2 regions of the Novosphingobium sp. BL-S-33 genome follow, and region 2 is predicted to be linked to the other one. Evidence: riboswitches for the same ligand, from Rfam matches in the RefSeq annotation. Region 2 holds a riboswitch; the other holds the start of a gene.

Region 1 (7,234 bases), on a different replicon from region 2:
CGCGCAAATCGCGGCTCAGTTCCTCGACGCGGGCGAGATCGGTGTCCCACGCGAACATGAAACGGGCGCTGCCGCCGATGAAAGTATAGAACCGCCATCCGCGCCCGCGCAGACGCTCCAGCACTTCGGCCGGAGCCTCCAGGAACACCGAATTGGCCTGCACCGGGAACTTGAAGGAAAGCCCGGGCAAATCGCCCACCAGTTCGGCAAGCCGCCGCGCGCAGGCATTGCCGTGCTCGGCATTGCGTAGCCATGCTCCGGTCTCGATCAACCCGATCCACGGCGCCGAGAGGAAGCGCATTTTCGACGCGAGCTGGCCGGATTGCTTGCAGCGATATTCGAAGTCCGCCGCCAGAGCGCGATCGAAGTAGATGATCGCCTCGCCCACGGCCATGCCGTTCTTGGTGCCGCCGAAGCAGAGCACGTCCACGCCCGCCTCCCACGTGATCGCGGCAGGGGTGCAGCCGAGCGCCGCGCAGGCATGGGCGAAGCGCGCGCCGTCCATATGCAGCTTGAGGCCAAGCTCACGGCAGACCGCCGAGATCGCCTTGATCTCGTCGATGGAATAGACCTGCCCGGTCTCGGTCGGCTGGGTGATCGTCACCACGCGCGGCTTGGGGAAATGGATGTCGGAGCGGCTCGCCGCCAGGGCTCGGATCGCGGCCGGGGTCAGCTTGCCGTCGGCCGAGGGCGCAACCAGCAGTTTCGAACCGTTGGAGAAGAATTCCGGCGCGCCGCATTCGTCGGTCTCGACGTGGGCGGAGGAAGAGCAGATCACGCTGTGGTAGGACTGGCAGAGCGAGGCCAGCGCCAGCGAGTTCGCCGCCGTGCCGTTGAAGACGAAGAACACTTCGCCGTCCGCCTCGAACAGGCTGCGGAACGTGTTGGCGGCGCGCAAGGTCCATTCGTCGTCGCCATAGGCAACGGCCGACCCCTCGTTCGCAGCCAGCATCGCGGCAAGCGCCTCAGGACAGATGCCGGCGTAATTGTCGCTCGCGAACTGCTGAGGTTGGTCTGTCATTGATCGATTCCTTCATGCTTCGATAGACAAGCATCGGATCGACGTAACTGCGGCTGAAGGTCCCGTTTATTGCCGGTCCGGCCACATCCCTCCTTTCTGGAGGCACCACCTTGCTCGGGAGCAGGTTGGTGTCGAACGTCGGTCCGACTCTTGATGCTGTGGCGGCCAATAAACCCCGCAACGCCGCAACGCAAGAGTGTTACGGCTCTGCGCACAAACATTACCGATTTCTGTTACATGCCATTGACGCGAAGCCCCTGACTTACCCGGCCTTTTGGCATCCTCCGAAGTGCCGAAGGCAGCTATTGCGGCCGCACAAAAAAGCCCCCGCCGGATTACGGCGAGGGCCAAAGAGAGATCGGCGGCGAGGGAATGCAGACCCGCCGATCGGGTGGGTACTCTAATCAGGTTACCTGGAAACCGGCCCAGAACGAGTCTTCGCGGTCGATCCAAATGGTGTTGAAACCGGTGGCGATGGCCGAACCTTCGATCGAGGGAATGATCGCCGGCTTGTCGCCCAGCGTGACTTCCTGTTCGACGCGGCCGATGAACCGGCTGCAGATGTAGCTCTCGTGCACAAAGCGCTCGCCCACCTTCAGGCGGCCGGTCGCGTGCAGGTGCGCGATGCGTGCCGAGGTGCCGGTGCCGCAAGGGCTACGGTCGATCGCCTTGTCGCCATAGAACACGGCGTTGCGGCCATCGGCGCCCTCGTGCTTGGGCTTGTCGGCCCAGAGGATGTGGCTGACGCCGCGGATCGTGGAATCGAGCGGGTGGACCGGCTCGTACTTCGCGCGCACGGCTTCGCGGATCCGGCCCGAAAGCTCGATGATGCGCGAGGCACCCAGATCGTCGAGGCCGGTGTAGTTCCCCTGCGGCTCGACGATGGCGTAGTAGTTGCCGCCATAGGACACGTCGATCGAGAGCGGACCGATGCCTTCCACGTCCACCTCGATGCCGCGCTCGGCGACATAGGCGGGGACATTGGTGATGCGGACCGAAGTGACCTTGGAGCCATTGGTCTCGTAGGCGATCTCGATCACGCCCGCCGGAACCTCAACACGCAGCTTGCCCGGCGTCGCCGGCTGGATCAGCCCGTGCTCAAGCCCGAAAGTGACCATGCCGATGGTGCCGTGGCCGCACATGGGCAGGCAGCCGCTGGTCTCGATGAACAGGATGCCGATGTCGTTCGCCGGATCGCAAGGCGGATAGAGGAAGCCGCCTGACATCATGTCATGCCCGCGCGGCTCGAAGCAGAGCCCCGTGCGCATCCAGTCGAACCGCGACAGGAAGTCCTGCCGGCGCTCGGACATCGAGGCGCCCTTCAACAGCGGAGCCCCGCCCGCCACAAGGCGAACGGGGTTACCGGCTGTGTGGCCGTCGATGCAGAAGAAAGTGTGCCGCATCGACGCTCCCTTATGCTGCTGCCGCGACCGTCAGGTCGGGACGGGTGGCGGCGGCCTTTTCGACCATCGCGATCACTTCCGCGCGGCGCTCGCCCTCAAGGACGTAGCGCGGAGGCAGAACGCGCTCCGAACCGCGACCCATGACCTGCTCAGCCAGCTTGATCGACTGGACAAGGTCATGCTCGGCATCGAGGTGGAGGAGCGGCATGAACCAGCGGTAGATTTCCATCGCCTTGGCATGGTCGCCGCGCTCGAACGCCTTGACCAGCTCGACCGATTCCTTCGGGAAGGCGTTGGTGAGGCCCGAAACCCAGCCCTGCGCGCCGAGGTAGAGACCTTCCAGAGCCACGTCGTCGAGGCCCGCGAACAGCGTGTAGCGATCGCCGAACGTGTTGCGGAAATCGGTGAAGCGGCGGGTGTCCGGCGCGGATTCCTTGACGGCGACGATGTTCTTCACATCGATCAGCGCGGTCAGCACGTCCTTGTCGATCACCGTGCGGTAGGCCGGCGGGTTGTTGTAGAGCATGATCGGCAGAACGGTCTGGTCGGCCACGCCCTTGAAGTGCGCGACGAGTTCCTTGGCCTTGGGCACATAGACCATCGGCGGCAGCAGCATGAGGCCATCGGCGCCGGCCTTTTCAGCGGCCTGTGCATAGCGCACCGCGCGGCGGGTATCGAATTCCGAAACGCCGGTGACAACCGGAACGCGGCCGTTCACGGCTTCGACGATCGCGGTGAGAACCTGGACCTTCTCGTCGTATTCGAGCGAGTTGTTCTCGCCCACGGTGCCAAGCGCGATCACGCCGGTCACGCCGTCGTTGATCAGATCGTCGACGACGCGCTGCGTGTCAGCGAGATCAAGCGACAGATCCTCGCGGATCTGCGTGGTGACGGCCGGGAACACACCCTTCCAAGCAATTGCCATAACTATCTCGTTCCTGCGCTTCTTGTTAATGCAGATATCGTATACGATATTACAAATGAGTGTGCAATTGCATTCTTTGCACCACTGCATGCACCGCAAGTCAAACAAATCCCGGCGAAAATGGGCAATTGCACGCTCCGAAAACTGCCGCTGCCCAAAAAAAGGGGGCGCGGACATCAATGCCCACGCCCCCTTTCAACCGTTCCGGAACGCCGGTTCAGAAGCGGAAGCGCACGCCCGCCTGAATGGTGCGCGCCTGCAGGCGCACGCCATAGGGAAGCAGGCGATCCTTGCCCCACCACATCTGGGCATTGTTCTTCAGCAGGTTCGTCGCCTCTACGCTGAACGTAATATGCTCCCACGGCGTGAAGTTGAGCGCCGCGTCCAGACGCGACGTCGCGTCCATGTAGGGCGAGTAGTCGGGGAAGTCCGACATCACCGACGTGCGATAGCGCGAGCGATAGTTCCAGGCGACACGGCCGCTGAACTCCGGCGTGTCGTAGTAGAGCGCCGCATTGTAGGTCAGCTTCGACATGCCGATGGCATTGTTGTCCGAACCGTCGGGGTAATTGATGTTGCCCTTGCGCAGCCAGGTCAGGTTGCCCTGAACACCGAAGTTCTTCCAGAAGCCGGGCAGGAAGTCGAAGAATGTCTGCCCGGCGATCTCGAAGCCTTGGAACGTGCCGCCGCCTGCATTGCGGTTCGTCCAGACCTGGCCGATCCCGCCGAATTCCGGAACGTACTCGTCCGCGACCGAATAGTAGATATAGCCCTTTGGCTTCTTGAGGTATGACGCGAACGACACCGACCCTGCGCGTCCGAAGTAATATTCGAGCGAAGCGTCGAAGCTGTTTTCGCTATAGGCCTTGAGATCCGGATTGCCGGACGTGACCGTATTGTTCTGGAAGTTCACGATCCGGAACGGGCTGAGCGCATCGAAACCAACCCGCTGGACATTCTTCGTCCAGGCCAGGCGCAATTGCAGCTTCGAGGTGAAGTGGGCAATCGCATTGAAGCTTGGCAGGACATCGAGGAAATTGCCCTTGCCGGCGGCGTCGGTGATGACCTGGTTATTCTGCTTGTCGATATTGTAGGAGGCGCTGTCCGATGTTCCCCACGTGTTGACCACGCGGGCGCCGAACACGCCCTCCACCGGCACACCTGCGTCGAAGGCATAATTGAACTGCCCGTAGACCGCGAAAGTCTTCTCACGCGAGGCATAGCCGCTGCCGAGATTGAGGCTCGGATTCTCGGTCGACCAGTCCTGACCGGTCGTGCTCACGCCCTGCAACCACTGACGGACGCTATCCATGTTGTTCATGAGATACTTGCCGTCGAGATGATACCAGGTCGGCGCGTCGAAGCCCGAAACATCGGTCGTCGATGTCTCGTAGGGATAGCCGACGTCGTCGAGCGCAATGGTCGCTCCGTTATTGCGCGGGAAGCTGTCGCGATAACCGTAACGGAAGCTGATTTTCCGATCGGTGAAGCGCGCGCCCATCTGGAACGAGCGCAGCAGGCCGGTATCGGAAAGATCCTGCGTCAAATCGACTTGCGATGCGAAATTGCGGCTGCGCTCGACGCCGCGTTCGTCATGCAGATTGTCGAGATAATACTCGCCGGGGTTGGACATATCGACGCCGTTGAACGAGACGAAGGGACCACGGCCGGCGCCGACGTCTTCATTGAAGTTCACCGTCGCGCTGTCGATCGTCGAGAAGCGGTAGGTGCTCAGGACACCGTAGTAGACGCGCTTCGACTCATTGTACTGGGCGCTGAAATTGATCTTGGTGTGATCGTTGTGCCAGTGGGTCTCGAAGTTGCCGCCGTAGTTGTTCGAGGTCTGGCGCTCGTAATAGGATTCCGGTCCACCGGCGATGATGCCGGAGGCGGGCGCCACCGTCATGCCGTCGATGGTCTGGAAATCGGTATTGCCGTTATCCGCATACGAGATGTTCGACAGGTTGTAGTTGCCATTGCGCAGCACGAGATGCAGGCGATCGCGTGAACGCAGCTCACGGCTGCCGAAGTAATTGCCCTCAACCACGAAATCGAGCTGGTCGCTGGCCTGCCATTGCCACACGGCGTTGAGCGCAGGGCGCGAGATCCGGCCGTTTTCCGTGCCGTAATTCACCGCATAGGGCGTGATCGTCGTCTGCTGCTGATCGGCGGGAAGCGAGTTCAGATCGGTGCCGAAGAAAGTGCCCGGCGTCTCGCTTTCAAGGAACGTCTCGTTGTAGTTGTTGCGCGTGTAGGATGCGTTGATCAGGAAGCCCATCTCGCCGATCCCGGTGTCGAACCTGTCGCCGACCAGGAGGCTGCCATAGGGGCTTTTGGTGTTGCCGATGCTGGAGAACACCTCGCGGAAGCTGCCCGCCAGAGTCAGGCCCTTGTTGAGGTCGAGCGGGCGGCGCAGCTCGACGTTCACGGTGCCGGCGATGCCGCCTTCCACCTGATCGGGCGTGCGGGTCTTGTAGACGTCGACGGCCTTGAGCAGTTCGGCCGGAACGTCCGACAGGCTCATCGAGCGACCGACGCCGCTGGTAGCCTCGAAGCCGTTGATGGTCGTCGAGATGTCGGTCATGCCGCGGATCGAGATCGACGAGCCCTCGCCATGGACGCGGTCGATCTGGACGCCGGTGACGCGGGCAATCGCTTCGGGGACGTTATTGTCCGGCAATTTGCCGACGTCCTCGGCCACCACAGAGTCGACGATCTGCTTCGCCTTGCGCTTCTTCTGGGCGGCCTTTTCGACGCTGCCCCTGACGCCGGTGACCATGATCGTCGCGCCCGGCTGGGCGGTGTCGCCAGCGGCGTTTTCCTCGGCGCGGGCGGCGCCCGGCGCGGCTGTCAGCGCCATGACCATAACCGCCGTCATGGCCGACGAAAGCGCCAAACCTCGCCGCGAAACTCTACGTGACATCATGCGAACTTCCCCTTGTTTGTTCGGCCCTCGGCCCCGGATCGCACCCGAATATATCGTATACCTCCTACTTTATTTGTCGGAGTCAACGGAGTTGTCACGGACCGGCAACAAAACGGGCGTTCCGTGACAAAAATGCATCGAATCTTGCATTTATAACGAGAAAGGGGAGTGCAGACGGACCGCACTCCCCTTTCAATTAGTCGGAGAATTAAATTCGATTCGGCTCCCTACCCGCAGGGGGGCGGGGGAGCCTTGTCCGAATCGCGCACCCTCGGGGCTGCTGATTGGCGCGCCAGCACTTCCCATTCCTGCACGGCAAGCGCGGCATGCGTCTTGCCGTCCGTGGATGCCTCCATCACCGCGCGCAGGCAGCGGGTGGTGATCGGGCGGAATGAGACGTTCTGGAAAGCGTCGGTTGCGGTGCCGTAGGCGCTGGGACGCGGGACGGGTTTCCAGCCCTTTTCCCAGTATTCGAGATGCCACTTGGCCGGAGGCGCGACGCCGACGCCCGAACCGGCGGGCTGGTCGTTCCAGAAGCGGATGCGCGATCCGTTTACGGTGACCGGCACATCCCAGCGGTATTCGATCCACTGACTGGGCGGGTTGTTCGGTGACCAGCTGCCCCACATGTCGGGCGGCAGCGGGGCTTCCTTCACGATCCCGTCGTTCAGCGACTTGATCCAGAACTGCACCGGCACCGGCTTGTTGGAAGCGGTCGCCCACGCCGAACGGGCGATGTTGCGCGTGGCGGCCAGCGGAGGCTGCGGGCGCAGGGTCGGGGTGACCGGCAGGATCCGCGCGGGCGAGACGCTGTCGTCCCACTCCATCTTGTCGAGCGCGACGCTGCGGCGGAAGTGGCCGCCGCCCTTGGCGTCCGCCGTGTGGTAGGCGAGGTACCACTGCCCCTTGAACTCCACCGCGCCGGAGTGCGAGGTGGTGGAGGATACCGGCTTCAGCAC
Region 2 (7,234 bases):
GCCGACTCACTGGCCCGCTCACTGGACCTCCACGCCGACCGCCTGTTCCCCGCTGGGCAGGCGCACGTTCCGGCCTGTAACCACGCCAGCAAGGCCTTTCGCCCGTGAGGCTCTCCAGCGAAACGCTCTCCCGCCTGTCCGACTCCGTCGCCCGGCCCGGCTATGACCGCAAGGCGCAGGCGGCCGGCATCGTCCATTTCGGCATGGGCGCTTTCCACCGCGCACATCAGGCCTGGTACACCGACCGGGCGATGGCCGCGGGCGACCGCGACTGGGGCATCGTCGGCGTTTCGCTGCGCTCCGCCAATGTCGCGCGCCAGCTCAATCCGCAGGACGGGCTCTACACGCTCACCGAATGCTCGGCCGAGCGCAACCGGATGCGGGTGATCGGCTCGGTCCAGCGGGTGATCGTCGCCAGCGAGGATGCCGAGGCGGTGATCGCCGCCCTCGCCGCGCCGGAAACCCGGATCGTGACGTTCACCATCACGGAAAAGGGCTATTGCCGCGCCGCCGACGGATCACTCGATCCCTTCCTGGCGCACCATGGCAGCATCTATGCCTTCCTCGAACAGGGGCTGCGCCGCCGCCGTGCGCAAGGCCTGCCCGGCCTAACCCTGCTTTCGTGCGACAACCTTGCCCTCAACGGCCGCCAGCTTGAACGGCTGATGGGCGAATATCTCGCCCGCCACGATCCCGAACTCGGCGCATGGGTCGCGGCAGAATGCACGTTCCCCTGCGCGATGATCGACCGCATCGTGCCCGCCACCACTGCCGCAGACCGCAAGATGGTGGCGACGCTCGCCCGCCTCGACGATGACGGTGCGGTGATGACGGAGCCCTTCACGCAGTGGGTGATCGAGGACAAGTTCGCCGGCCCGCGCCCCGCGTGGGAGAAAGTGGGCGCCGAACTGGTGTCCGACGTCGCACCTTACGAGGCGGCCAAGCTGCGCATGCTCAACGGCGCGCACTCGGCGCTGGCCTATCTCGGGCTCGAACACGGGCACGCCTTCGTCCATCAGGCGGTGGGCAACCCGGCGATTCGGCCGCTGATCGAGCAGATCATGCATGTCGAAGCCCAGCCGACGATCAAGGCCGCCCCGGCGCAGGACCTTCAGGCCTATGCCGACGCCCTGCTCGCCCGCTTTGCCAATCCGGCGCTGCAACACCGGCTGATCCAGATCGCCATGGACGGCAGCCAGAAGATCCCGCAGCGCTGGCTGGAAACGCTTGCCGCCAATCAGGCGAAAGGCAAGCAGTGCCCGGCGATCCTGACCGCGCTGGCCGCCTGGCTGCGCCACGTGCGCGGCGACAATTCTGCCAAGTGGGGCCCGGTGGACGATCCCATGGCCGTCCGCCTTGCCGACATCTGGCGCGAACAGGGCGTCAGCGGCACCCCGCGCGCACTGTTCGGCGAAGGCGGCCTGTTCGCGAAGACATGGACCGCCGGCGAGACCGATTTCAAGGCCCTGGCCGAGCGCCTCGCCCGGGCGAACGCCTGAGGAGCGCTAGGCCAGAACCGCCTGCCCTTCGGCCGCCAGACCGGCGACAAGGTCGAAGGGCGTGGTCTGGTAGATCTCGTTGATCCAGTTCGCGAACAGCAGGTGCGCGTGGCTGCGCCAGCGATTCTTCGGCTCTCGCGTGGGATCGTCGGCCGGAAAATAGCCGGCGGGAAGCTGGGCCGAACCGTCGCGGTGATACTCACCCGCAAGCGTGTCGCTGTCATATTCCAGATGATTGAACATGTGCAGCGCGCCATGGGCCCGATCGTCGACGAGACCGGCCCCGGTTTCCGCGCTGTCGGCCAGAACTTGCAGGTCCTGCACCTCTGACAGGGTCGATGAGCATATTTCCGTCCAGCGCGACACGGGAATGTCGAACGTGTCCGAAAAACCGCGAAGATAGGGCGAAGTGGGCGCGAGATTGCGGTGCTCGAACACGCCGAAGGCTTTGCGCGGCAGATTGTGCTTCGGCACCCCGTGAAAATGGAAAAGTGCGGCCTGGGCGGCCCAGCAGATCGTGAAGCAGCGATGCACGTGCGTCTGCGTCCAGTCGAAGATCGCGCGCAGCTCGGGCCAATAGGCCACCTCTTCGAACGGCATGCGCTCGACCGGGGCGCCGGTAATGATGAAGCCGTCGAACCGCTCGTTCCGCACTTCGCTCCATGGCCGGTAGAACGCCGCCATGTGATCGGCCGAAGTGTTGCGGGAAACGTGATCGGTGATCCGCACCAGCGTCAATTCGATCTGAAGCGGCGTTGCCCCCAACAGCCGGGCCAATTGGGTTTCCGTGCTGATCTTGTCCGGCATGAGGTTGAGCAAGCCGATCCGCAAGGGCCGGATATCCTGACGCACCGCGTCGGTCTCTCCCATGACGCGCACGCCCTCTGCCTCCAGGACATGGCGAGCGGGGAGTTGATCGGGTATCTTAATCGGCACGGCGCGTCTCTTCCGCTTACGGGATCGACGCTTTGTGGCTTGCTCCGCTTGGTTGCCGGCTGGGCCACATCCTCCTTGCGGAGTGCCACCTTGCCCGGATCGGCAGGTTGGCGTTGGGCGTCGCCCCAACTCTTGATGCTGGGATCCTCCTACGTTGCCGTGCCGCGTTTCGCAACGGGCAGTTTGTCATGTGAGGCAGAATCCGCGCCTGCGCGGGGGGGGGGGGGGGGAGCATGGTGTCGCTTTACCCGTCCGCCCTGCTCACCCCGAACCATCACCCACCCCGCTCATCCTGAGCTTGTCGAAGGACGTCGCGCCACGCCTCCGGGGCTTCGACAAGCTCAGCCTGAGCGGGTCTGAAGGGTTTGGTGAAGGAGATCGGATGAAGCGTCCGCGAGTTCGGATCCCGCTCCGATCATCCTGAACAATCACCCGCTCCGCTCATCCGAACCGTCACCCAACCCCGCTCATCCTGAGCCTGTCGAAGGATGTCGCGCCACGCCTCGGGGGCTTCGACAAGCTCAGCCTGAGCGGGTCTGAAGGGTTTGGGGAGGGAGATCGGATGGAGCGTCCGCGAGTTCGGATCCCGCTCCGATCATCCTGAACAATCACCCGCTCCGCTCACCCCGAACCATCACTTAACCCCGCTCATCCTGAGCCTGTCGAAGGATGTTGCACCACGCCTCAGGGGGCTTCGACAAGCTCAGCCTGAGCGGGTCTGAAGGGTTCGGTATAAGGAATCAGAGGAGCGTGGGAAAGTTCATGTCCCGCGCCAATCAGGCCGCGGCGTCTTTCAGCTTGCTGTCCTCACCCAGCGCATAGTTCGGCAGCCCGTCGAGCGCATGTCGCAGGGCCTCGCCCCAACTGTCCGAAATCGACTGATAGTAAGGATCGCCCGCCTCGATCCGGCGCTCGTGCAGCGGGGCGAACTTGTCGTTCTCCAGCACCAGCAGGTCCAGCGGCATGCCGACCGAGAGATTGGCCTTCACCGTCGAATCGAACGAAACACAGAGCAGCTTCACCGCAGCCTCGAACGTCATCGCGCGGTCGTAGCCGCGAATCAAGATCGGGCGGCCGTACTTGGTCTCGCCGATCTGGAAGAACGGCGTGTCGAAGCTGGCTTCGATGAAGTTGCCTTCGGGGTAGATCAGGAAGAGGCGCGGTTCCATGCCCTTGATCTGGCCGGCCACGATGATCGAGGCGCTGAACGTGCCCGAAGCCGCGTTCTGGCCATTGTCGGCCGCGCGTTCGGTGATGATGTCCTGAAGCAGGTTGCCGACGATCGTGGCGACCTGGAACATGGTCGGCGCTTCGAGCAGCGAATTGTGCCGTTCCGCCGGGGCCTTGTTGCGTTCCTCAAGCTGGCTGACCACCGCCTGCGTGGTGGCGAGGTTGCCCGCGGTCATCAGCGTGATGATCCGCTCGCCGGGGATGTTCCAGCGGTACATCTTCCGAAAGGTCGAAATGTTGTCGACCCCGGAATTGGTGCGGGTGTCGCTCATCAGCACGAGCCCGCGGTCCAGCATCATGCCCACGCAATAAGTCACACTACGCCCCGATCACATTCCGTTCCCCGCGTCCTGTCCTGTTCGGGGGAACGCGGCCCTCAGCCGCGCTGTTGTTGCTGCCCTCCGGCCGAGGACTGCTGTTGTTGCTGCTGACCTAGCACTTTCTCGCCCACCGACAAACGCACTTCGAGGCGGCTATCCCCACCTCCCATGGCAATGCCGGTCACCGGCGCCGCCTCGCCATAGTCACAGCCGGTCGCCACGCGGATATAGCGCTCGTCCGGGCACATGGCATTGGCAACGTCAAAGCCCACCCAGCCGAGCCCCGTCACATATGCTTCGGCCCAGCCGTGCCCGGCCTCCTGCTCCTCGCGGTCGTTCATCTTCAGGTAGCCGCCGACATAGCGCACCGGAATGTCGAGCAGCCGCCCGGCCGAGATGAAGGCATGCGCCTGGTCCTGACACACGCCCTTGCCCGCCGCGAGCGCTTCCTCGGCCGTGGTCTTCGCATCGGTGGCGCCGGGAACGTAGGCGATGCGCTCCGCCACCTTGCGCGACAGTGCGTGGAGGAATTCCAGCGGGTCGCGCGGATCGGCATCGACATCCTCGACGAGCGCGCGCACGCGCGGTCCGGCGCGGGTGAGCCGGGTCGGCCGCAGGAACGTCCAGAGCGGCATCAGGCCGGTATGGTTGCCGGTAATCCCGTTGTTGTCGCTGGTGCGCACGGTGCCCCGGCACTGCACGACCACTTCATCCGCGCCCGGCGCGATCGAGACCAGCGTGGTGTGGCTGTCATGATGATCGTGGTAATCCGCCTCGGTCCGGGCGCCGGTGAGGTCCATGATCCAGTCGACCACCTCCTGCCCATGCGTGGTCTTTGGCCGGAGTTTGAGCCGCTGAAGACCATGCGTGACCGGCGTGTCGAACGTGTAGCGGGTGGTGTGGGTCACGGTCAGCAGCACGGGACTGTCCCTTCTACTCGATGAAGCGGTAATCGGCGGCAATGGCCGCGCCAAGGCGGTTGGTCTTGCCGATGAAGTCCTGCAGGAATTCGTGCAGGCCGGTCTCGAAAATGTCCTCGATCGCGGTCTGATGGAGCGCCGCGCCGGTCTCCCGCAGCAGTTCGTGCGCCGAGGTTTCCTCGCCATATTCCTTGGCGAGCCCGGCCATGTTGCTGCGCAGCTTTTCATAGCAGAACACCAGACTGCGCGGGAACTGGCCGTCGAGGATCAGGAACCGGGCGATCCCGCGCGGGTCCATGGCGCCCGCGTTCAGCCACGAATAGGCGCGGTTGCCCGCCACCGAACGCAGCAGCGTGTCCCACTGCACATTGTCGAGGCTGGACCCCACCCAGGCCACCGAGGGCAGCAGCACGTAGTATTTCACGTCCAGAATGCGCGCGGTGCTGTCCGCCCGTTCGATGAAAGTGCCGATCCGCGCGAAGTTGAACACCTCGTTGCGCAGCATCGTGCCTTCCAGCGCGCCGCGTACCAAAGTGCCCTGACGGCGGATCGCGGTGAGCACTTCGCCCAGATTCGCCTCGCGCACCGGGCGCGAGAGCAGTTCGGACAGGATCATCCACCCTTCGTTGGTGGCTTCCCAGACCGAATTGGTCAGGCTGGTGCGGACCATGCGTGCATTCGTCCGCGCATTCTCGATCATGCGCAGGACCGAGGCGGGATTGTCCTTCTCGCGCAGCAGGTAGTTGAACACCTGCGGCCCGCCAAAGTCCGAATGGCGTGCGGCATAGTCGTCCACCTGCCCGGTGGTGGTGAGGACCGATTTCCACTCCTCATCCTGCGCATGCTTGTCGCTGCGCGTGAGGGCCAGGTGGAAACCCACGTCGATCAGCCGCGCGGTATTCTCCGCCCGCTCAAGGTAGCGGCTCATCCAGTAAACGCCGTTGGCAGCACGTCCGAGCATTATTCGTCCAGTACCCAGGTATCCTTGGTGCCGCCGCCTTGCGACGAATTCACCACCAGCGAGCCCTTTTTCAGCGCCACGCGGGTAAGCCCGCCGGGCGTGATGTCGATCCCGTCGGGAGAGACCAGCACATAGGGCCGCAGGTCCACATGGCGCGGCGAGAGGCCGGCCTTGGTGAAGATCGGCACGGTGGAAAGCGACAGCGTGGGCTGCGCGATGTAGTTATGCGGCTTGGCGCGCAGCTTGGCCTCGAACGCGGCCAGTTCCTTTTTCGAGGACGTGGGCCCGATCAGCATGCCGTAGCCGCCGGAGCCATGCACTTCCTTGACGACCAGCTCCGCCAGATTGTCGAGCACATAGGCCAGCGAATCGGGTTCCGAGCAGCGCCAGGTCGGCACATTGGGCAGGATCGGTTTCTCGCCCGTGTAGAATTCCACGATCTCGGGCATGTAGCTGTAGATTGCCTTGTCGTCGGCGATGCCGGTGCCCGGCGCATTGGCGATGGTGATGCCGCCCGAACGGTAGACATCCATGATCCCGGCGATGCCCAGCACCGAATCGGGCTGGAAGGTCAGCGGATCGAGATAGTCGTCATCCACCCGGCGGTAGATCACGTCGATCGCCTTGTAGCCGGTGGTGGTGCGCATGGCGACGCGGCCGTCCACCACGCGCAGGTCCCTGCCCTCCACCAGTTCCGCGCCCATCTGGTCGGCCAGAAAGGCATGTTCGAAATAGGCCGAGTTGTAGATGCCCGGCGTCAGCACTGCGACGGTCGGCCGACCCGATCCCTTGAAGGCGGGCGGCGCGCAGGCGCGCAAGCTGCGGGCCAGCCGGCGCGGATAATCGGAAACGGGGCGCACCGGAACCTTGGTGAAGAGTTCCGGGAACATCGCCATCATCGTCTCGCGGTTCTCCAGCATGTAGGAGACCCCGGAAGGCGTGCGGGCATTGTCTTCCAGCACCATGAAATCGTCCTCGCCGGTGCGGACAAGATCGATGCCGACGATATGGGTATAGACGCCGCCGGGCGGGGTCATGCCGATCATCTGCGGCAGGAACGCCACATTCTCACGCAAGGCATGGACCGGCAGGCGGCCAGAGCGGACGATTTCCTGACGGTGGTAGAGGTCCTGCAGGAAGGCGTTGAGCGCGCGCACGCGCTGTTCGATGCCGCGCGTGAGCTTGCGCCATTCGCGCGCGGTGATGATCCGGGGAATAAGATCGAAGGGGATCAGCCGCTCTTCAGCGGCCTCATCGCCATAGACATTGAAAGTAATGCCGATGCGGCGAAAGAAGCGTTCGGCTTCGCCATGCTGGCGTTTGAACCACGTCTTGTCCTGCGAATCGTACCACTGACTGAGATCTTCG

Evidence for each region. Region 2 has a riboswitch for S-adenosylmethionine ahead of AC1VVM_RS01200 (homoserine O-succinyltransferase). Riboswitches for the same ligand answer to the same signal wherever they lie in the genome.
Region 1: another riboswitch for S-adenosylmethionine. It lies ahead of AC1VVM_RS24820 (threonine aldolase family protein); the one in region 2 lies ahead of AC1VVM_RS01200 (homoserine O-succinyltransferase).

Annotation. Positions count from the first base shown of each region.
Region 1 covers NZ_CM166475.1:1,895,274-1,902,507, reverse strand. Annotated here, with positions in the region: gene AC1VVM_RS24820 (threonine aldolase family protein) at 1-1,021, opposite strand, end outside; SAM-I-IV-variant riboswitch at 1,077-1,183, opposite strand; gene AC1VVM_RS24815 (4-hydroxyproline epimerase) at 1,426-2,424, opposite strand; gene AC1VVM_RS24810 (dihydrodipicolinate synthase family protein) at 2,435-3,349, opposite strand; gene AC1VVM_RS24805 (TonB-dependent receptor) at 3,567-6,275, opposite strand; gene AC1VVM_RS24800 (family 43 glycosylhydrolase) at 6,503-7,234, opposite strand, start outside.
Region 2 covers NZ_CM166474.1:266,909-274,142, forward strand. Annotated here, with positions in the region: gene AC1VVM_RS01190 (hypothetical protein) at 1-108, shown strand, start outside; gene AC1VVM_RS01195 (mannitol dehydrogenase family protein) at 105-1,499, shown strand; gene AC1VVM_RS01200 (homoserine O-succinyltransferase) at 1,506-2,435, opposite strand; SAM-I-IV-variant riboswitch at 2,474-2,579, opposite strand; gene AC1VVM_RS01205 (proteasome-type protease) at 3,212-3,982, opposite strand; gene AC1VVM_RS01210 (transglutaminase family protein) at 4,042-4,905, opposite strand; gene AC1VVM_RS01215 (alpha-E domain-containing protein) at 4,919-5,866, opposite strand; gene AC1VVM_RS01220 (circularly permuted type 2 ATP-grasp protein) at 5,866-7,234, opposite strand, start outside.